Blastopirellula marina: one gene and its partner. The main gene of each other region encodes a partner of the protein of the gene in region 2 in a complex. Links are inferred from orthologs where the notes say so. Each region holds a gene or a part of one and is shown on either strand. Other genes may lie near its edges. The genes, in order: rpsJ and nusB.

What was found.
Region 1: the proteins of nusB (region 2) and rpsJ are in contact, whole or in part, in a solved structure (PDB 3D3B), measured with the Escherichia coli proteins. The link is inferred for Blastopirellula marina from one-to-one orthologs.

Annotation. Positions count from the first base shown.
Region 1 is NZ_PUIA01000026.1:13,110-28,846, forward strand. Bases 12,447-15,352 are described here. They hold rpsJ (30S ribosomal protein S10), read right to left. Parts: upstream 14,106-15,352; coding sequence 13,788-14,105; downstream 12,447-13,787. Other genes in these bases: rplD (50S ribosomal protein L4), read right to left, coding at 12,447-12,935; rplC (50S ribosomal protein L3), read right to left, coding at 12,985-13,674; fusA (elongation factor G), read right to left, coding at 14,544-15,352. Also shown: rpmJ (50S ribosomal protein L36), read right to left, coding at 128-241; C5Y96_RS08200 (NAD(P)-dependent oxidoreductase), read right to left, coding at 424-1,152; map (type I methionyl aminopeptidase), read right to left, coding at 1,162-1,932; C5Y96_RS08210 (adenylate kinase), read right to left, coding at 1,929-2,513; preprotein translocase subunit SecY, read right to left, coding at 2,641-4,026; rplO (50S ribosomal protein L15), read right to left, coding at 4,273-4,770; rpsE (30S ribosomal protein S5), read right to left, coding at 4,770-5,252; rplR (50S ribosomal protein L18), read right to left, coding at 5,331-5,696; rplF (50S ribosomal protein L6), read right to left, coding at 5,771-6,316; rpsH (30S ribosomal protein S8), read right to left, coding at 6,393-6,791; C5Y96_RS08245 (type Z 30S ribosomal protein S14), read right to left, coding at 6,805-6,990; rplE (50S ribosomal protein L5), read right to left, coding at 7,063-7,635; rplX (50S ribosomal protein L24), read right to left, coding at 7,697-8,038; rplN (50S ribosomal protein L14), read right to left, coding at 8,038-8,406; rpsQ (30S ribosomal protein S17), read right to left, coding at 8,466-8,780; rpmC (50S ribosomal protein L29), read right to left, coding at 8,811-9,014; and 8 more genes. UniProt on the Escherichia coli protein: Involved in the binding of tRNA to the ribosomes. Part of the processive rRNA transcription and antitermination complex (rrnTAC). The complex forms an RNA-chaperone ring around the RNA exit tunnel of RNA polymerase (RNAP).
Region 2 is NZ_PUIA01000003.1:116,605-121,478, reverse strand. Bases 879-3,766 are described here. They hold nusB (transcription antitermination factor NusB), read right to left. Parts: upstream 2,592-3,766; coding sequence 2,166-2,591; downstream 879-2,165. Other genes in these bases: rho (transcription termination factor Rho), read right to left, coding at 3,368-3,766; ribH (6,7-dimethyl-8-ribityllumazine synthase), read right to left, coding at 2,698-3,180; ftsY (signal recognition particle-docking protein FtsY), read right to left, coding at 1,076-2,068; C5Y96_RS00915 (calmodulin-binding protein), read right to left, coding at 879-900. Also shown: more of C5Y96_RS00915, read right to left, coding at 577-878; more of rho, read right to left, coding at 3,767-4,627. UniProt on the Escherichia coli protein: Part of the processive rRNA transcription and antitermination complex (rrnTAC). The complex forms an RNA-chaperone ring around the RNA exit tunnel of RNA polymerase (RNAP).

The DNA of each region.
Region 1 (15,737 bases), on a different replicon or contig from region 2:
CTGCCCAATCAGGGCAAATGATTCCGAAAATGTTTTGTGCTATCGATTTGCGAAGTGGTGCGATGTTTCGTTTTGCCCTCCCGGGCCACCCTTAGATTAAGGGGAAACACCGTGGCAAGACGGAAAACTAGCCCTGTCGTTGCTTGTGACGGGCGTTTTCACAAATGACGTAGACCCGGCCTCGACGGCGGACCACTTTGCATTTGTCGCAAATTCGCTTAACGCTGGCTCTTACCTTCATGACTCTCTACTTCCAAACCTTGGGCGTTGGGGAAGCGGGACAGTATACCCGACTTTCTTTTCCACTGGCAAGGGGCGGAATGATGAAAAGTTCGGTTTTCGAAGGGTGAAATGGCTCATTCCTCTTGACCAGAGAATCATTTCGCTCCCGTGCTAAGCGGCGGATACCAACAGGCCAACCACTTACGCTTCCTCACGATTGTAAATCACTGGCATTTGACCGACCCACTTCTCCCATACCTCCCTATCTGTGGCCAAATCCGCCATAAAATGAGCCACATTGATGCGGCTGGTGGTTCCGGCATTAAAAATGGGATCCCGCGTCGGGGAAGGGGCCAATTCGTATTCTGTGACTTCGCTTTGATTGACCAGGCTATCGGGCCTGACGACGACCCAGCTCAGCGAGGAATTATTTTTTCCAATTTCTTGCCGAAGCACGCCGGAGGCCTGTTCGTTGTCGGCGTGTGGAGGTACCGCCCAACGAATTAAGCCCACGACAATTCGATTGGCAAACGTGGCTGGCTCGTCCAAATCCCGGTTCCGGTTGCCGGCGGTATTCATCAGTACGAATCGGACGCGGCCAGTTGGCTTTGCCTGCTCGATTGCCCGGCAAAGACGCCGTGTGGCATCGGTGACAAGCCTGCGCGGATTACCAAACAGCCCCTTGAATGTCAAATTGTGCCCCAGGCACGAAGCAACCGCGTCGCATCCGGAAACGTGCTGCCCGAGCTCTTCGTCAGCTAGATCTAAAAGGTTGGCCTCGACGATCGTAATGCTGGGATGACTACGCACCGAATCAGGCAAACGATCTCGCGAGCGGACGATTACCCGAACCTGATGTCCTCGCTTCAGAAGCTGTTCTACCAGCAGCTTGCCGGTCGCTCCGGTAGCCCCTACCACGAGAACCGTCATAGCAACTGCCTAATCATCGCCGGTCAGGATGCGCACGCCTGAGGTAGTCAGGGCCAGCGTGTGCTCGAAGTGCGCCGTCAGGCTATGATCCTTGGTCGAGAGAGTCCATCCGTCACCGTGCAGATAGAGATCTTCCCGCCCTACGGCAACCATCGGCTCGACAGCGATGACCAGGCCTGGTCGCAGGTCAAAGTCCCCTTTCTGCCGGAACTCACGCGAATCGTAGTTGGGAACCTGGGGCTCTTCGTGCATCGTCGTACCGATGCCATGTCCTACCAAGGTCGTAATCACCGAGAATCCGGCCGATTCGACCACATTCTGCATTTCTTTGGCCACCTGGCTCCAGCGTTTTTTCACCGGGAGAAGCTCGATGGCGACATGCAGTGCCCGCTCGGTTACTTCCATCAGCTTCTTCGCTTCATCGCTGATCTCGCCGACAGCATAGGTCCAGGCCGAATCGCCGCACCAACCACCGATTTTGGCACCGGTATCGACGCTGACGATGTCGCCTTCTTTGAGGATTCGCTTGCCAGGAATGCCGTGCACCACTTCGTCGTTCACAGAAACGCACGTGGCAGCAGGAAAGGGAACCTTACCCGGAACCCCTTTGAACAGCGGAATGGCCCCCGCTTCGGCGAACAGGTCGTCTACCGCCTTGTCGAGTTCAGCCGTGGTAACCCCTGGCCTGACCAGCTCGGCCACTTTTTGGTGGGCTTGCCGAACGAGCTGCCCGGCAACGTGCATTTTCTCGATCTCGCGTTTGGAGCGGAGCGTGATCATGCGTTTCTCTTTCGGTCCACTTCTTCCAGAATGGTTTTGATGCGGTCGAAGACTTCGTCGATCGAGCCGATCCCGTCGATACGGTGCAAAACCTGCTGCTCTTCGTAATAGGCGATCAGCGGCGAGGTCATATCGTCGTAGACCTTCATACGGTTACGAATTGTCTCTTCGTTGTCGTCGCCGCGGTCTTCTTTCTGAGCGCGAGCCATCAGCCGGCTTAAGAGTTCGTCCTGATCGACCGTGAGGTTCAATACGGCATCAACCGCTTCGTCATCGACTGCCAAGCCCAGATCAAGCGATGCGGCTTGTGGCAAGGTTCGGGGGAAGCCATCGAGCAAATAGCCGTTGCGACAATCGGGCTGAGCCAGACGCTGACGCACGAGTTGGACGACGATTTCGTCCGCGGCCAGACGGCCACCCTCCATTTGCGCAGCGACCTTCAGGCCGAGCTCTGTCTTGTTACGGATCGCTTCCCGCAGCATTTCCCCCGTCGAGATATGGGGAATGTTCAGAAATTCGACCAGCTTTTGGGACTGCGTCCCTTTGCCGACACCAGGAGGTCCGAGAAAGATAATCCGCATGGCCAAACCGCAGTCCAGCTTGGGCGTAAACGACGTGGGACATCATCGACACCGAAGTCACAAAATCGAAGCCGCCTTTCCCATGGGGTAATGGAAAGGCGGGACGTGCCATCCTGGCGAGAAAGGGTTAGCCCTCGATGAGCCCCTTGTAGTTACGCATCACCAAGTGACTGTCGATCTTTTGGACCAGGTCGAATGCCACACTCACAGCGATGAGCAAACCAGTACCACCGTAGAAACTTGCCACCTGAGGCGAGACACCCAGTTCCGCGGAAACGAGCGTCGGAATGATCGCCACCAAGGCAAGGAAGCCTGCACCCACGTACGTGATGCGAACCATCACCTTTTCCAAGTATTCTTCCGTGCGCCGACCTGGACGATAGCCGGGAATGAACGAACCGAAGTTCTTCAGGTTCTCCGAGACGTCCTTCGGATTGAAGGTGATCGCCGTCCAGAAGTAGCAGAAGAAGTAGATCAACGCGATGTAGCAAGCGATGTACAGGAAGCTTTGTCCGCGAGCGAAAACGTCAGCCAGGTTGGCCAGCGTTGCTGATTCGGTCCATCCGGCAAGAGCCTGGAAGATGAACTGTGGGAATAACAGCAAGCTGCTCGCGAAAATGATCGGCATCACACCGGCTTGATTGATTCGCAGTGGAAGGAACTGGCGGGTACCCCCATAAACGCGACGACCGCGAACATGCTTGGCACTCTGCATTGGGATCTTGCGTTGTCCCTGCATGATAAAGACCACACCAGTGATCACAGCCACAAACAGGATCGCTAACACCACAATGGTTTCAATACCAAACTCCCCTCGCGTGAAGTTGGTCAGCTCAGGCTTGGTATTGTAAAGCAGGTCCAGCAGCGCCCCTGGCATTGCCGCGAGAATACCAGCCATAATCAAAAGGCTGATACCGTTGCCGATGCCGAACTCGTCGATCTGCTCGCCGAGCCACATCAAAAAGACGGTCCCGCAGGTCATGATCGCCACAGCGACGATCGCCCAGCCCCAATAGAGGCTTTTATCGATATTGCCTGGTTCTGCGGATGTCCAGAACGCCTGGTTGACGATACTATCACCCCCTTCACCCACGGCCGTCATCGACGCCAGGTAGAAGTAACTCTGGATGACGCACAAAGCCACCGTCGCATAACGGGTGTACTCGTTGATTTTCTTGCGTCCCGTTTCCCCTTCCTTCTGCAGCTCTTCCAGCGGCTTCCAGACGGTACCGAGGAGTTGGAAGATAATCGACGCCGAAATATACGGCATGATACCCAGACCAAAGATAGTGATCTGGCTCAACGCACTGGCACTGAAAACGGAGACTTGCTGCAGCAAGCCAGCAACCCCTTCGTTTCCTTGCGAAGCGAACATCTCTTGCAGCTTGAGCTGGTCGATCATCGGCAGAGGGATTTGCGAGCCGACACGAAAGACGGCCAACAAGCCGATCGTCAAAAGAATCTTCGTCCGTAGTTCGGGGATGGTGAAGAGGACGCGTACTTTTTCCAACATGACAATCTAACCCGATTTGGCTAGTTCGAATGAATGCCTGTCAGCAGGCATAGCAATGAACGATGGTTTGCAGGGATGTGCGGATGAGTAAATTTACACCAAACCGCGTGTCTCAGACTAGACCACCCGAATGAGTCCTATCCGTAAATTCGAGCGTATTTCCGCATTCTTGCGGTTCGCTAATCACTGCTTGCGCAAAAAACATGCCCACGTAACAACGTGGGCATGTCGTGTTTTGGCTTTTAACTAGGCCTTAGCACCTTTGGCGGCTTCCTTCTTTTCAGCCACCGTGGTGATGCGGACGACCGTGTTGCAGGTACCGCCAGCCTTTTCGATCTTTTCCTTTGCCGAGGCGCTGAAGCGATGAGCTTCGACCGTCAGCTTCTTGGAAAGTTCACCGTCGCCGAGAATCTTAACTTCATCGAAACGACGCTTGCACAGGCCCTTTTCACGGAGCGTTTCCATGGTGACCGTATCACCATCGTTGAACAGCTCGTTCAGGTCCTTGATGTTGACAGCAGCAACCGTCAGTGCCCAGCGGTTGTTGAAACCACGCTTAGGCACGTGACGAACGATCGGGGTTTGACCACCCTGGAAAGTCGGACGATTCGACCAACCAGCACGGCTACGAGCACCCTTGTGACCGCGTTGCGAAGTCTTGCCCCAACCGCTACCGGAACCACGTCCGATACGTTGGCGACGCTTGTTCTTTTGAACGCCTTGGTTGATATCGTGCAAACTCATTAGACAGCAACTCCTCGCAGGCGTTGAATTTCTTCCTTGGTTCGCAGTTGTTCCAGTGCGTTCAGGGTGGCTTTCACCAGAACGACTGGGTTCGTCGAACCAAAGCTCTTGGTCAAAACGTCGTGGATCCCTGCAGCTTCGCAGACGGCACGAACCGAAGCACCAGCGATGATACCGGTACCAGGGTGAGCTGGAAGCATAACCACGCGGCCGGCACCAAAAGTACCGATCACCTTGTGCGGGATCGAGCCTTCAACGATCGGCACTTCCAGCATCTTGCGTTCAGCTTGCTTGACGGCCTTCTGAACGCTCGGTGGGACTTCGTTGGCTTTGCCATAGCCCCAACCGACCTTGCTCTTGCCGTCACCAATGACGACCATTGCCGCGAAGCTGAAACGACGACCACCCTTGACCACGGCGGCACAACGCTTGATCTTCACGACCTTTTCGACGAATCCGCCTTTGCCAGAATCTTTCGCCACGGTATTGGCTCTCCCGTTTGGATGTTACCGATCTGAGGACCGGGTTTTCCCAACGCTTTGAAATGACTTAGTTATCTACTAGAAGTCCAATCCACCTTCGCGAGCGGCCGATGCCAGTGCGGCAACACGTCCGTTATAGCGAAAGTGACCACGATCGAAGCAAACCTGCTTCAGCCCGGCAGCCAATGCCTTTTCGGCGATGGCCTTGCCGATCTTCGCGGCGGCTTCACAGTTGCCAGCAGTAGCATCCGCACGCAGATCTTTGTCGCGGGAAGAAGCCGACACCAAGGTGCGACCTGCTTCGTCATCGATGATCTGGCAATAGATGTTGTTATTGCTGCGGTAAATGGTCAGACGCGGACGTTCTGCGTTGCCACGAACCTTTCGACGGACGTGATTGCTCCGACGCTTCCGCTGCTTGGCAATGAATTTTTGCTTGTTCACGACTCAACTAGCCTCGTGGGTGCCGCGGTAACAGCCGCGACACGATGACTTCAATTAACGTGGTTATTTACCGATTACTTACCAGCGGCCTTACCAGGCTTCAGCTTAACGCGTTCGCCTTGGTAGCGGACACCCTTGCCCTTATAAGGCTCAGGCTTACGGCTGGCACGCACTTCGGCAGCAAACTGACCGACGCGTTGCTTGTCGATACCCTTGATCAGAATGTGGGTCTGGTCTGGGCAAGTGACGGTGAGATCCTTGGGGATCTTCTTATGAACTTCATTGGCGAAACCGACGCGAAGCTGCAGGATGTCGCCGGCGATAGCCGCCAAGTAACCAACGCCTACAACTTCCAATCGCTTTTCGTAACCCTTGTCCACACCTTCGACCATGTTGGAGATTAGGGCCCGGGTCAGGCCGTGCATGGCCTTACCGGTTCGGGTATCTTCCTTTCGCGAGACAACCACTTCCTTTTCGTCTTCACTCAGTTCGATGGTGATGACAGGATTGGCAGTGTACGAAAGCTTGCCGAGGGGGCCTTCGATGTTGACGGTTTGACCGTCGATCGAAACCTTGACCTTTTCAGGCAGGGCAACTGGTTTTCTACCTAGTCGGGACATTTTCTTAACCTATCTTAGGCAATGGGTCTCTGCGAAGGAGACTGTCCTGGTGGATGAATGGATTACGAGCTGGTAACTACCAGACTTCGCACAATACTTCGCCGCCGATCTTCTTCTGGCGAGCTTCACGATCGCTGATCACACCACTGGAGGTGCTGATCACGGTGATACCCATGCCATTGAGGATTGGACGCAAATCGGTCGACTTGGAATAAATTCGACGACCAGGCTTGCTGATACGCTTGATGTGCTGAATCACGCGTTCCCCGCTGGGGCCGTACTTCAGTTCCAAGCGAATCTGCTTCACCGGATGGTCCTCGGTTTCTACCCAGTCCCAGATGTAGCCTTCACGCTTCAACACGTCGGCCAAACCGCGTTTGACTTTGGACGTGGGCATTTCAACGTGTGGGTGCTCGACGCGAACCGCATTGCGAATACGGGTCAACATGTCGGCGATAGGGTCGGTCATCATAATACTTCGGGTCCCCTTACCAACTCGCCTTGCGTAAACCTGGAATCAGCCCTCGATCCGCCAAGTTGCGAATACAAATACGGCAGACACCAAACTTTCGGTACACGGCACGTGGTCGACCGCACATAGTGCAGCGACGTTCACGCCGAGACGAAAACTTCGGCTCGCGATTGGCCTTGGCGATTTTTGACTTGCTTGCCACGAGGATTTCCTACCTGGAAAACGAATCGACTGAGTAAACGTTCTTTATACGGTCCGGTCTAAGCACTACGACTTAGGCGGTCTTCTTCTTTTTAGGATCTTCCCGCTGGAACGGCATGCCCAACAGAGCAAGCAGTTCGCGAGCTTCGTCATCGGTTGCCCCGGTAGTGACGAAGGTGATGTCCATACCTTGCTGACGGGTGTACTTGTCCGGGTTCAATTCCGGGAACACCATCTGCTCGGTAAGGCCCATCGTATAATTGCCGTTGCCGTCAAAGCTCTTGGGGTTCACACCACGGAAGTCGCGAACCTGTGGAAGGGCCAGCGAGACCAGGCGGTCCAGAAACTCGTACATGCGTTGACGACGAAGGGTGACCTTCACGCCGATCGGCATGCCTTCACGCAGCTTGAAAGCGGCGACGCTCTTACGAGCACGGCAGATCATCGGGCGCTGGCCGGTGAATTCCGACATGGCTTCCGCAGCTTCGTCGACATGTTTCTTTTCGGTGACGGCGGTACCAACACCCATGTTGACGACGATCTTCCGCAAGCGAGGCAGGTTCATCGGGTTCTTACGACCGAGCTTTTCAGCCAGTGCGGGAAGCACTTCGTTTTCGTATTGTTCTTGAAGTCGTGGTTTGCTCATGGCTTATCTCGAACGATTACCGGCTCACGCCTTTTGACTTGGGACTGCCGCCAGGCAGTAATTATTTCTTCTTGGCCGGACTCAGCTGGCCGATTTCGGCATTGCATGACTTGCAGTACCGAACCTTGCTGCCGTCCTCTTTGATCTTGGCACCGGTCTTGGTGCGGGCCTTGCACTCGGTGCAAACCAGCATGACGTTGGAAATGTCGATTGGCATTTCCTTCGACAGCTTGCCCCCCTTAGGGTTACGCTGGCTTGGCTTGACGTGCTTGTAAACCTTAGCCACGCCTTCCACGAGGATCTTGCCCTTTTCAGGGTAGACCTTCAGGACCTTGCCACGAAGTTCGCTGGCCGCATCGGCGCCGGTGATGATTTCGACGGTGTCGTCAACTTTGATATGCATTAGACCACCTCACTGGCCAAACTGACGATCTTCATGAACTTGCGATCTCGCAGCTCACGAGCGACCGCACCGAAAATACGCGTGCCACGCGGATTATTGTCTTTGTCAATCAGTACGACCGCGTTGCGATCGAACCGGATGTAGCTTCCGTCTGGACGACGAGTCGGCTTTTTGCAGCGAACGATCACGGCACGAACAACGGCCTTCTTCTTCACGTCCGCACCTGCCACAACTTCCTTCACCGAGCAGATAATCACGTCACCCAGGCCAGCGGTACGCTTACGCGTTCCACCGAGAACCTTAATGCACATGACTTCCTTCGCTCCGGTGTTGTCGGCGACGGCCAGTCTTGTTTCTTGTTGAATCATCGCTTTTTAAATCCAACCCTATGCCGCGGCTGATGTCAGCTTTGGCGGTGTACGGGAGCTTATCTATCTTCTTGTTCTTGGAGGTGAGCCGCTTGTTCACGAGCAGCCTTCAAAGCGGCCACGTCAACTTCGGTGCTCTTTTCCACGATCCGAACCAATTCCCAACGCTTTGTCTTGCTGCGGGGACGGCTCTCGATGATCTCGACCCGATCGCCCAGGCCCGACTCGTTGTTCTCGTCGTGCACATGGCAAACCATGCGTCGCGAGTAGTACTTGCCGTACAGCGGGTGACGGATACGACGGGCGATTTCAACGCGTCGCGTTTTGTCTTGCTTGTCGCCCGTCACTCGACCGACCAATACTTTCTTGGGCATTGCCGAATCTCTCTTTAAACTTCGCTTGAATTAGGTACTGGCCGCGGCGGCTGCTCGCTCGGCTTTAATCGTTTTAATCCGAGCCACCAACTTGCGATTCTTCGCTAATTCGCTGGGGGCGTCCAAACGTTCGGTCTGAGACTGAACTCGCAGACGAAACAGGTTGTCCATGGCGTTCTTCAGATTCGCCTGGAGCTGATCGTCGCTCAGTTCTCGCAATTCGCTTGCTTTCATTGCCTTATTGCCTAATCACGTTTCGCTTGCGGTTATGTCGCCGCCGACCATCGTGGCCAGGTCCTCAGTGGACTAGGCCTCAGTTGTTTCCAGTTCCGGACGACGACGCACGAAGCGGCATCGAACCGGCATCTTGTGAGCCAAACGAGCGAAACAAATCTTCGCTTGTTGCTCGGTGACACCCTTGAGCTCGTACATGACCGTACCGGGCTTCACGGTGGCGACCCAACGGTCAGGCTCACCTTTACCCTTACCCATACGAGTCTCCAACGGGCGAGCCGTTACCGACTTGTGGGGGAAGATCCGGATGTACAACTTACCGATACCACGGACGTACTGCTGAGCAGCGATACGACCCGCTTCGATCGTTTGAGCGGTAATATGTCCCGCTTGTGTGGATTGAAGTCCGTAATCACCAAGGACGACGGTATTGCCACGAGTGGCATTACCTTTTATACGTCTTCTTTGGCTTTTTCGGTGCTTCACTCGTCGAGGCATCATAGCCATCGGAGTCGTCCCCTTCGTAAAAACCGTTATTGATCCAGACCTGGACCCCGATGTGTCCCTGCGGAGTACGTGCTTCAGTGAAGCCGTAATCGATCTTCGCCCGCAGGGTGCTCAACGGAATCGATCCTTCAATTTGCTTTTCGCGGCGAGCCATTTCCGCACCACCAAGACGCCCGGCCATTTGGATTTTGATGCCACGGGCACCGGCCTCCATGGTGCTTTCGATCGCACGTTTCATCGTGCGGCGGAAGCTGGCACGCTTGGCCAACTGATCGGCGATATCCTCGGCGACCAACTGGGCTCGCAGTTCTGGGCGACCGACTTCTTCAATCTTCAGATTGATGCGACGGCCAACCAGGTTTTGCAGTTCTTCCTGCAGCTTTTCGACTTCCTGCCCCTTCTGACCAATGATCAGACCAGGTCGGGCGACGAACAACGTCACGCGAACTTCATCGCGAGTCCGTTCGATTTCGACTTTGTCGATACCTGCATTACGGTACTTTTGGCGAATGCGTTGATCAGGGTGCTTCAGGATGAAGTCCCGGATCTTCTTATCTTCCAGGAGCAAGCCTGGAAAATCACGCTTCGACGCAAACCATTTGCTCTTCCAGCCGACCATGACGCCGGTACGAAACGCAACTGGATTAACTTTTTGTCCCATGCTTGTCTCTCGACTCGAAGACGGGGCAACCACCTGGTTACCTTAGCCTTGGAGTTCCTCCAGGGTGACGTGAATGTGACAGGTCCGCTTCAAAATCGGGAACGCGCTTCCACGAGCTCGGGGGCGGAATCGCTTAATGATCGGGCCACCATCGACGCGAGCTTCGCGAACAAACAAAGCATGCTGGTTAGCAGCACGACCTTCGTTCTGTTCCGAGTCTTGCGAGTTGCCGATGGCACTCTTAATGACTTCTTCCAGCAGGCGAGCACCACGCTGCGGTTGATATCGCAGAATATCGAGTGCCTCGTCGGCCAGCTTGCCACGCACCAAATCGGCTAGCGGGCGCACCTTTCGTGGGCTGATGCGTGCCAGTCGGTGGGTCGCTTTGAACATGGTTGATCAACTCCTCGAACCACGGGTGTCGGGCAAGGCCCTTGTTAGCCGTGGGCAGCCAAGCTGCGTTTGCCAATCGGTATGCGTTATTTCTTCTTCTTGTCAGCGCCATGACCACGGAAGGTTCGCGTCGGTGCGAATTCGCCGAGCTTGTGCCCGATCATGTCTTCAGTGACATAAACTTTCAGGTGGGCCTTGCCGTTGTGGACCATGAACGTGTGGCCGATGAACTCGGGAATGATCGTGCAAGATCGAGCCCAGGTCTTGATCGGGTCCTTGGTGCCAGCCTCTTCTTGCTTGGCAACCTTTTCATAAACGTTGGGGTCGACGTACGGCCCTTTTTTTAGGGATCGGCTCATCTTTGAAAACCTTTAGGATCGCGGCTTGGCGGCCTAACTTTCCGTGTGCTGTGGGTGCTCTTACTTCAACAACTTCAGTAGACCGTAACGACGCGAACGACGGCGACGAACGATCGAGCGATTGGAAGCCTTCTTGCGGTGACGCGTTGCACCACCTTTGGTCGGCTTACCTTGTGGCGTAACCGGATGACGACCACCCTTGGTACGACCTTCACCACCACCGTGTGGATGGTCGATCGGGTTCATCGCGGTACCACGGACGTGAGGACGTCGACCAAGCCAACGCTTACGACCAGCCTTACCGAGCGAAATCTTTTCGTGATCCGGGTTGCTTACACGACCGATGGTCGCACGGCAGCGGCTCGAAACACGGCGAATTTCGCCACTGGGCAGCGACAGCTGAGCCCAATCGGCTTCGCAGGCCATCAAAGTGGCCGAGCTACCAGCCGAGCGGCACATTGCACCACCACGGCCAGGCGTCATCTCAATATTGTGAACGGTGGTCCCAGCAGGGATGTTCTTCAACGGCAGGCAGTTACCAACCGATGGCGAAGCTTCGCTACCGCTTTGGACCTTATCGCCAGCCTTCAAACCATCGGGAGCGAGGATATATCGCTTTTCGCCGTCAACGTAGTTCAACAGGGCGATACGAGCACTGCGGTTCGGATCGTACTGCACCGAGGCAACCACTGCCGGCACACCATCTTTGGCGCGACGAAAGTCGATCACACGGTAACGACGCTTATGGCCACCACCGCGGTGACGGGTGGTGATCTTACCTTGGTTGTTACGACCGCCGGTCTTGGTCAGCTTCCGGAGAAGGTTCTTCTCTGGCTGTGCTCCCTTGGTCAACTCTTTGAAGTCGCTGACCGAGGCGTTACGACGCCCAGCGGAAGTTGGCTTGTATTTTCGGATACCCATGGTTCGTCTCGTAGTTTATTACGGGTCGCTGTCTTATGCGGAGGACCGAACTCGATTAATAGAAGTCGATCTTTTGATCATCAGCCAACGTGACGATGGCTTTCTTCCAGTTGCGGGTCGTTCCGTTGCGAAAACGATAACGGCGGGCCTTGCCCTTACGCGTTTGCGTCTTCACGCTGGCGACTTTGACGTCGAACAACTCTTCAACCGCACGACGGACATCCAACTTGGTGGCAGCCGGAGCGATCTCGAATGTATATTGATTCAAGTCTTCCGAAACCTGAACACCCTTTTCAGTCACCAGCGGACGCAGGATCACTTGGTGCGAATCAAGCGTACGGGTTGGGGTGTCTGTGCTCGGTTTGTAGTAAGGCCGTGCCATGTTGGCACCTCTGTCACTATGTCAGGTTGAATTGATTTACCGTTAAGTCAATCGACCAAAAGCGATTATTCGCCCTTGCCACTGCTCCGAAGCGAGTCGAGAGCAGCTTTAGTGATGACTAACTTCCGAGGACGCAGAACCGAGTAGGCGTTCAGTTCAGCAACTGGGCTGACCGAGACACCTTCGATGTTCCGTGCACTGCGGTAGAAGATCGGATCGTGCTTTTCCAGCGCGATCGCAACCTTTTGACCGTAAACACCCAGGGCTTTCAAAGCACCTGCGACGCTCTTGGTCTTGATTTCACTTTGAGCCAGGTCGTCAACAACAACCACTTGCTCGCCTTGGATCTTGCTGGCGATTGCCATACGGGTCGCGATCTTCAACGCCTTCTTGTTCAGGCGGTACGAGTAATCGCGTGGGCGAATCGCGAAGATGTGACCACCGCCACGGCGAACGCCGCTACGTTTGGAACCGGCACGTGCGTTACCAGTACCTTTCTGGCGATACATCTTCTTGGTCGAACCAGCAACTTCAGCACGTGTCTTACTGCGGTGTGTACCCTGACGGAGATTCGCCTGGTACATCACGACAGCGTCGTGCATCAACTGCTTGTTGATCGACGGAGCGATTTCAGCCGGATCAAGCTCGTACTTGCCGACTTCCTTTCCGCTCTTGTCAAAAATTGGCAAACTGACCATGGAACTATTCTTTCACGCGTTGACGCGACTTAATGCTTCAAGGACGCCGTTAGCGAACCATATTTGTTTCACGAACGATCACGTATCCGCCATTCGGGCCTGGAACGGCACCGTTAAGCAAGATCACGCCGTTTTCTTCGTCGACCTTGACCACCTTCAGATTGCGAGTGGTGACCTTGGCGTTCCCGTACTGGCCGCTCATCCTCAGGCCCTTAAACGTACGGCTTGGATAGGCACTGCAACCGGTGCCACCGGTGTGACGGTGAACCTTCTTCACACCGTGGGTAGCACGCTGACCAGCGAAATTGTGTCGCTTCATCACACCGGCGTAACCGCGACCGCGGCTAGTGGCAATGACGTCGACGCGGGCTGCTTCAGCGAGAACGCCGATGCTGATCTCTTGACCAACTTCAGCACCTTCGATCGAACCACGAAGTTCACGGATGAAACGCTTTGGTTCGCATCCGGCCTTTGCGGCAGCTTCACCGCCAGCGGCGGCCAACTTCTTCGATCGCTTGCTTGAGAGAGGAGCAACGTGACCACGTTCACTACGAATCGCCAAACGACGGGGCTTGTCGCCGTAACCGAGCTGAATTGCCTCGTAGCCATCGCGCTCCATGGTTCGCACCTGGAGAACGTGACAGGGACCTGCTTGTACAACCGTAACCGGGATAACTTCACCAGACTCTGTATAGATCTGGGTCATCCCGACCTTACGGCCGAGTATGCCTTTTGCCATGATTCGTCGCCTTGTAGTCCGTTGCTCGCTTCGATGGATTAGCCAAGTCGGCCAATTACCACCCGAAGCTTCCAGCCATCCAAAGACTCTTTAAAACGAGCTAAGTGGGTAAACTATCGAGTTGTTGCCTTGATCTTGATATCGACACCAGCTGGCAGATTCAGCTTGTTGAGCGATTCAATCGTCTTGGCGGTAGCCTGGACGATATCGATCAGACGCTTGTGCGTCCGAACTTCAAACTGCTGACGTGCCTTTTTGTCGATATGCGGACCCGACAGAACGGTGTACCGTTCGATGCGAGTCGGCAACGGAATGGGGCCATGCACTTCCGAATGGGTCCGCTTCGCCGTATCGACGATGTCGAGAGCACTCTGATCCAAGATCGAGTGATCGTAAGCTTCCATCCGAATGCGAATAATTTCTTTCGCCACGTGCCTGACCCCTATAAGCTGCTTCCCGGAAACCCGGGGTTGTAATTTCTTTTCGCTCCCTAGTCGCTCTTTGAGCTAACCGGGAAACAGATGATATTAAAAATCCAAGGCTGTTTCGTCAATGGGCTCAGGTTTGGATTTCGAACCTTTTTCGAATGGTTGTCTCGATCGGCGAAAAAAGCCCTGTTTTCAGGCACAATACGCTACTTCTCGAAACTTACGGGTATGGGCAATTCTCGGAATAACCTGTCGGATTTTTCGTTCTCGCAGACCTGAATTCAGAGCCCGCAGACCGAACTGACATAAATTGCCCATGATTCATGGATCCAACCTGGGCTTCAGCAGTGCAACCCATCTGCCAACCTAACCCTGTCGAGCAGCCAGGTTGACCGTGTGAATCGCGACCCACCGCCACCCAGTCGGCCCAGTCACCGCAGATCACATAAACTGCTTAATTAATTCTGGTGGGGCAGGGGCGTACTTGAGCGGTTCCATGCTGCTGGATGCCCGGCCTTGGCTTAGGCTTCGCATCGCACTGGAATAGCCAAAAAGCTCGGCCAGCGGGGCGTGGGCCTCGATGATCGCGTCGCCGGAGCGATTCTCGGTCTTGGCGATCTCGCCCCGCCGCTTCATGATGTCTCCGACGAAATCCCCCATGTAATCTTCCGGGGTTGTGATGGTCAGCTTCATGATCGGCTCGAGCAGGGTTGGCACGGCGGCTTCCAGGCCTTTCTCGAAAGCATCTCCCGCAGCAATCGCAAAGGCAGTCTCGGTCGAACCGACTTCCGCTGCTTCGGCGTCGAGGATGGTGACTTTGATATCAGCTAACGGAAACCCACCGATGATGCCGCCGCCCGCAGCCCGGCTTTGCAGCTCTTCGATCGCCGCTTCGACCAGGTTGTACGGCACACGTTCTGGCGGAACCCGAGGAATGATAATGACCGGCTGTTGCTGATTCGGTGCGTGCTCGACCTGAATCGTAACCTTCGCGAACAACTGCTGCCCCTGAATTACGCGATGACATTCGCCAGTGACTTTCGCCGATTTGCCGATCGTTTCGCGGTAGCTCACGCGTGGCTTGTGCACCTTCACGTTCAGCTTGAAATCACGCAGCAGGCGATGGCGAATCACTTCCAAGTGCAGTTCACCCATCCCGCTAATGATCGTCTGCCCGGTATCTTTGTTTTCGCTGGCGGCGAACGTCGGATCCTGGCGGCGCATCATCGCCAGGGTCTCGGAAAGCTTGTCGCGGTCCGCGGACGATTCCGGTTCAATCGCCATGCCGATCACGGTCTCTGGAAACTTGATCGACTCCAGCAAAATAGGGCTGCGCGTATCACACAGCGTATCCCCAGTCACCGAGTGACGCAGGCCAATAATGCCCACGATATCGCCCGTACCAACGTGATCGACCTGTTCTTTTTTGGAGGCTTGAATGTGCCACAACTGAGCACAGTTCTCTTTCACATCGCGACCAGGATTCAGCAGGCGCGAGTTTGGCTTCAATTCACCGGAATACACGCGAACCCAGGTCATGTCGCCGTGCTTGGCAGGCAGCACTTTGAAGACCAGGCCGCAAAACGGCTCCGCGGGATCTGGCTCGCGCTTCTCGGCCTGATTCTTCTTCGTAGG
Region 2 (4,874 bases):
AGCGAACGCCGCCACCCCTTGATTCCCTCGACCAAGAGATGCACGAGGCCATCCAACAACGACCGAGTATCCCTCGCTTCCGCGTCGATGCGCACGGTAACTTTACGCGGCGCGAGGAATCGTTCAACAACCTGCGGCCGAAAACGATCGATGTCGATGCGATTCTTACCAGATCACTACCCACGCTAGAGTCGCCACCCAACAAGAAAACCTCTCACCCTAACCCTCTCCCTGCAGGGGCGAGGGGGCCGGATCGCGGGGGCTCGGCTGACTGCCGGCGGGTATCAAGGTCCGAGCAACACCAGATACCCCAACCCTCACCGCACCCAACACCACCCCGGGGGCCACGCCCAAGTCTGCTTGGGCGTGCTAAGCAGCGGCAAGCAGTACCACCGCCAGATCCTGCGGCGTCGTCTATTGGGCGTGCTGGGTTCGGATGCGCGCAAACAAAAAGACGAGAGCCTGTGCGGGCAAGCTCTCGCCTTTTCCATGATTTTGATTTGAGGTGCTGCGTCCAGGAAGACCTTTACGATCCTCGGACTGAAAACGAAACACTTCCAACTTCAAACGGTCGCTTTAGAACACATCCAACAGGAAGTGATGCCCCGAGTGGTACAAGCGACCGTTGGGGTAGTGGTTCTGCCACTGCTCGTTGTAGACCGGAATTCGCATTTCGGTTGGGTAGCGGTAGTACAGGCTCTCGCGGCTGCGGTAGTACTCGGCACCCTGGAAGTTTTGGGGATAGTAGACGTAGGGATAGTGATAGAAACGTTCCCAGTCGTAGCTACCGTAGGTCCCGCCCCATACGCGGCTGAAAGCCTGGTCACCAGCTTCGGCGCTGGAGAAAGTAACCGACATTGAAGCGGCAATGATCAGACCAAGTACGATGCGTCGAAACATCGATGATCCCCCTAATACTCAGTTGTGGTTCACTGGAAGTCGTGGCCAATCACCCACACTCCCCACGGACACGGAGACATGCCGCACCATAAGCATCGGCGAGTCCCCAGGCAGGAATTAAGCGAAAATCCCGCAGAACCGGCACCACAGTCAAATTAGGGACAGCGCTACGATGCTAGCTCGTAGCGAACAGAGCGTTGCAGAATGCTTCGGGATCGAAGCGGGTCAGGTCTTCCGGCTTTTCCCCCACGCCGATGAACTTCACCGGCAGTTGGAATTCCTTGCGGATCGGCACCACGACGCCCCCCTTGGCGGTTCCGTCGAGCTTGGTCAGCACGATGCCGGTACACTGCGCCGCGTCCGAGAAGCCTTTGGCCTGGCTGATGCCGTTTTGACCGGCGGTGGCATCCAGCACGAGCAGTACTTCGTGCGGAGCATCTTCGATCTTCTTGCCGATCACGCGTCGCATTTTGTCGAGTTGGGTCATCAGGTTCTTCTGCGTTTGCAGACGACCTGCCGTATCGATGATGACGACGTCGGCATTCAGCTTCAGCCCTTCGTCGACCGCGCGAAACGCGACGCTGGCCGGATCGCTGCCAGCTTCGCCGCGGATGATCGTTGCGCCGAGCCGTTCGGCCCAGATCGAAAGCTGTTCGGAAGCCGCCGCCCGAAACGTATCGCCAGCCCCCAACACCACGGAGTTCCCTTGATCGATAAACCACCGCGTCAGCTTGGCAATCGAAGTCGTTTTGCCAGCCCCATTCACACCCACGACCAGGATGACCGTCGGACCTTGAGCCGCCATTTTGATGGGCTCTTTGTCCTGCTGCATCAGGCCTGCCAGTTCGTCCTGAATGTTCTTCAGGATGTCTTCGGTATGGACAACACGGCCGCGGAAGTCGCGGGCAATGCGGTCTTTGATTTGGTTGGCTGGTCCGGCCCCCATATCGGTGCGAATGAGAATCGCGAAGATCTCGTCGAGCAACTCTTCGTCGACCAGGCGGCCTTCCGCCTTGAAGAGGTCGCGGATGTCGGTGTTAAGCAGGCGGCGCGTCTTCTCAAGACCTTGCCCCAACCGGCCAAAGAAGCCCGCTTCCTTTTCCGAAGTGGCTTCCGCTGAGCTCGTTTCCGCGTCTTCTTTCTTCTTACCGAATCCGAATATGCCCATCGCTACGAATCAATCCTCTTCCCCTGGGTGGGGCGTAAGTAACCATTGGTCCAACGCCAATGTAGCCGAATCTCGGCTGATTGTCTGCCACCGCCAGCTAGGCAGGATCGGCACCTTCGGCTTGGATGCTTTTCAGAATCCGGTCCAGCAGACCGTTGACGAACTGGGGACTGTGTTTGCCACCGAAGCGTTTGGCCAGTTCAACCGCTTCGTTGATGGCCACGCGGGCCGGCGTGTCGGAATAGATGATCTCGAACGCACCCAGCCGCAACAAGTTACGATCGGTCGCGGCCATGCGGCGGAGGCTCCAGTTGTCGGCGAAGCGTTCCAACTGCATGTCGATCTTCTTGCGGTGTTCGCGAGTACCGATCAGCAGGTAACGGCCGAACTGAATCAGGTTCTCGTCATGCTTCAAACGCGCACGCAGGAACTCATCGGCCAGACGCGGATCCGCATCGGGATTGAGATCCTCTTGATAGAGGATTTGGAGAACAACTTCACGAGCTCGACTACGTCTTGCCATGGGAATCTAGAGAATGCCTTCGTCTCGAATACGTCTTGCCGGCACACGATGCGACTTGTTGGGGTTCGCCGGCCAGATTGGTTGAATTATAGCGAGCGTGGCCAGTTCATGGTTTCGACTGCGGCAGATTTCGCAGAAGTCCCATCATTTCCAGGGCAGCTTCCGCGGCTTCGACTCCCTTATTGCCCACGGCTCCCCCAGATCGGCTGATGGCCTGTTCGACGGTATTGCAAGTCAGCACGCCAAACGCAACCGGGATTTGGCACTGCATCGCCAGGTTGCCCAGTGTCTGGCTGACCTGGGTGTTGATGTGGACGTCGTGCGTCGTTTCGCCGCGGATCACACATCCCAGGCAAATGACAGCGGCATACTTCCCACTTTTGGCCATCACGGAGGCAGCAAGCGGAATTTCCCAGGCACCCGGCACCTTGGCCACGTCGATGTCAGCCTGGGCGAACCCGCGGCTTTCCAACGTTTGCAGCGAACCGGTCAGCAGCTTGTCGGTAATCGAGGTGTTGTAAGTCGAAACGACAATCGCCACGCGATCGCCCGTCGGACGGTAATCGGTTCCGGAGAAGATGTTAGGCACGGTAATCTCAATTCGGGAATTGCACGGAGGTGAGAGAGACCAAACTCGGGTCCCCTCGCCCCTTGGGGGAGAGGGTTAGGGTGAGGGGCCAAAATGGTACCCGCTTCCCAACCCTCACCCTAGCCCTCTCCCTTGGGAAGGGAGAGGGGACAGGATTCGTTGGAACGCGGTCAGCGTGAAGTGTGCCTTACTGCACATTCATGCTCATCAGAAACTCGGCGTTGGTCTTGTTCTTGCTCATATGACCAAGCAGGAACTCCATCGCGTCGGGCGGGTTCATTTCGTTGAGTACGCGACGCAGGATGCACACGCGGCGGTATTCTTCGGGATCCATCAGCATCTCTTCGCGGCGGGTACCGCTGGCGTTGATGTCGATGGCCGGGTAAATGCGACGGTCGACCATACGGCGATCGAGCACGATTTCCTGGTTACCGGTTCCCTTGAACTCTTCGAAGATCACGTCGTCCATGCGGCTGCCGGTGTCGACCAGGGCTGTGGCGATAATCGTCAGCGAGCCCCCCTCTTCGACCTTACGGGCCGAGCCGAGGAAGCGTTTGGGGCGTTGCAAGGCGTTGGCATCCAGACCACCGGAAAGCAGCTTGCCCGAAGGGGGACATTCGCTATTCCAGGCCCGAGCCAATCGCGTGATCGAGTCGAGGAAGATGACCACGTCGGTCCCGAACTCGACCATACGCTTGGCTTTTTCGATGACCATTTCGGCCACTTGCACGTGACGCGACGGCGGTTCGTCGAAGGTCGAACTGATCACTTCGCAGTTGGGTCCTTTGACCTGCCGCTCCATGTCGGTTACTTCCTCGGGACGTTCGTCGATCAGCAGCATAATGCAGTAGGCGTCGGGGTAGTTCGTGAGAACGGCCTTGGCCATGTTCTGCATCATGATCGTCTTACCGGCCCGCGGTGGGCTGACGATCAGGCCACGCTGACCGAAACCGATCGGCACGATCAGGTCTATAATGCGTCCGCTGTATTCGTCTGGGGTCGTTTCCATGCGGATCCGATCGTCCGGATGCAGTGGCGTCAGGTCGTCGAAAAAGACCTTCTGGGCCGCGACGTTCGGGTCCTGATAGTTAACTGCTTCCACACGCAACAGCGCGAAGTAGCGTTCGTTTTCCTTCGGTGGACGAATCTGCCCGGTGACGATGTTACCGGTCTTCAAACCAAATCGGCGGATCTGGCTGGGAGAGACGTAGATATCGTCCGGGCACGACAGATAGTGGTAGTCGGGGCTACGCAAGAAGCCAAAGCCATCGGGCAGGATTTCCAGCGTACCTTCGCCGTACATCAAGCCCGACATCTTCACGCGTTCCTTCAGGATGCGGAAGATCAGGTCCTGGCGGCGCGAGCCGGAAACGTCTTCGAGGTTCTCCTTGCGGGCCTCTTCAATCAGTTCCTGCATCGACATCTTCTGCAGTTCGGCGATGTGCACTTCACTGTGCTTAAGCTGCTCGAACTGCTCGTCGTCTTCCCCTTGATCGCCACGATGCTTGCCGCGAGCGATCTGCTCGGCCAGCGACATTGGCTCGGGACCATCGTCGTAATTGTTATGGTTGTTGTTGCGTCGGTTCGATCCGCGCGACGAGCGATGACCGTCCGAGGCGTGGTTCGAGGAAGAATCTGAGGGTTGGGGCGCGTTGGGCATGGGATAATTGGCTTGATCCGAAGCCGCCTCGTTG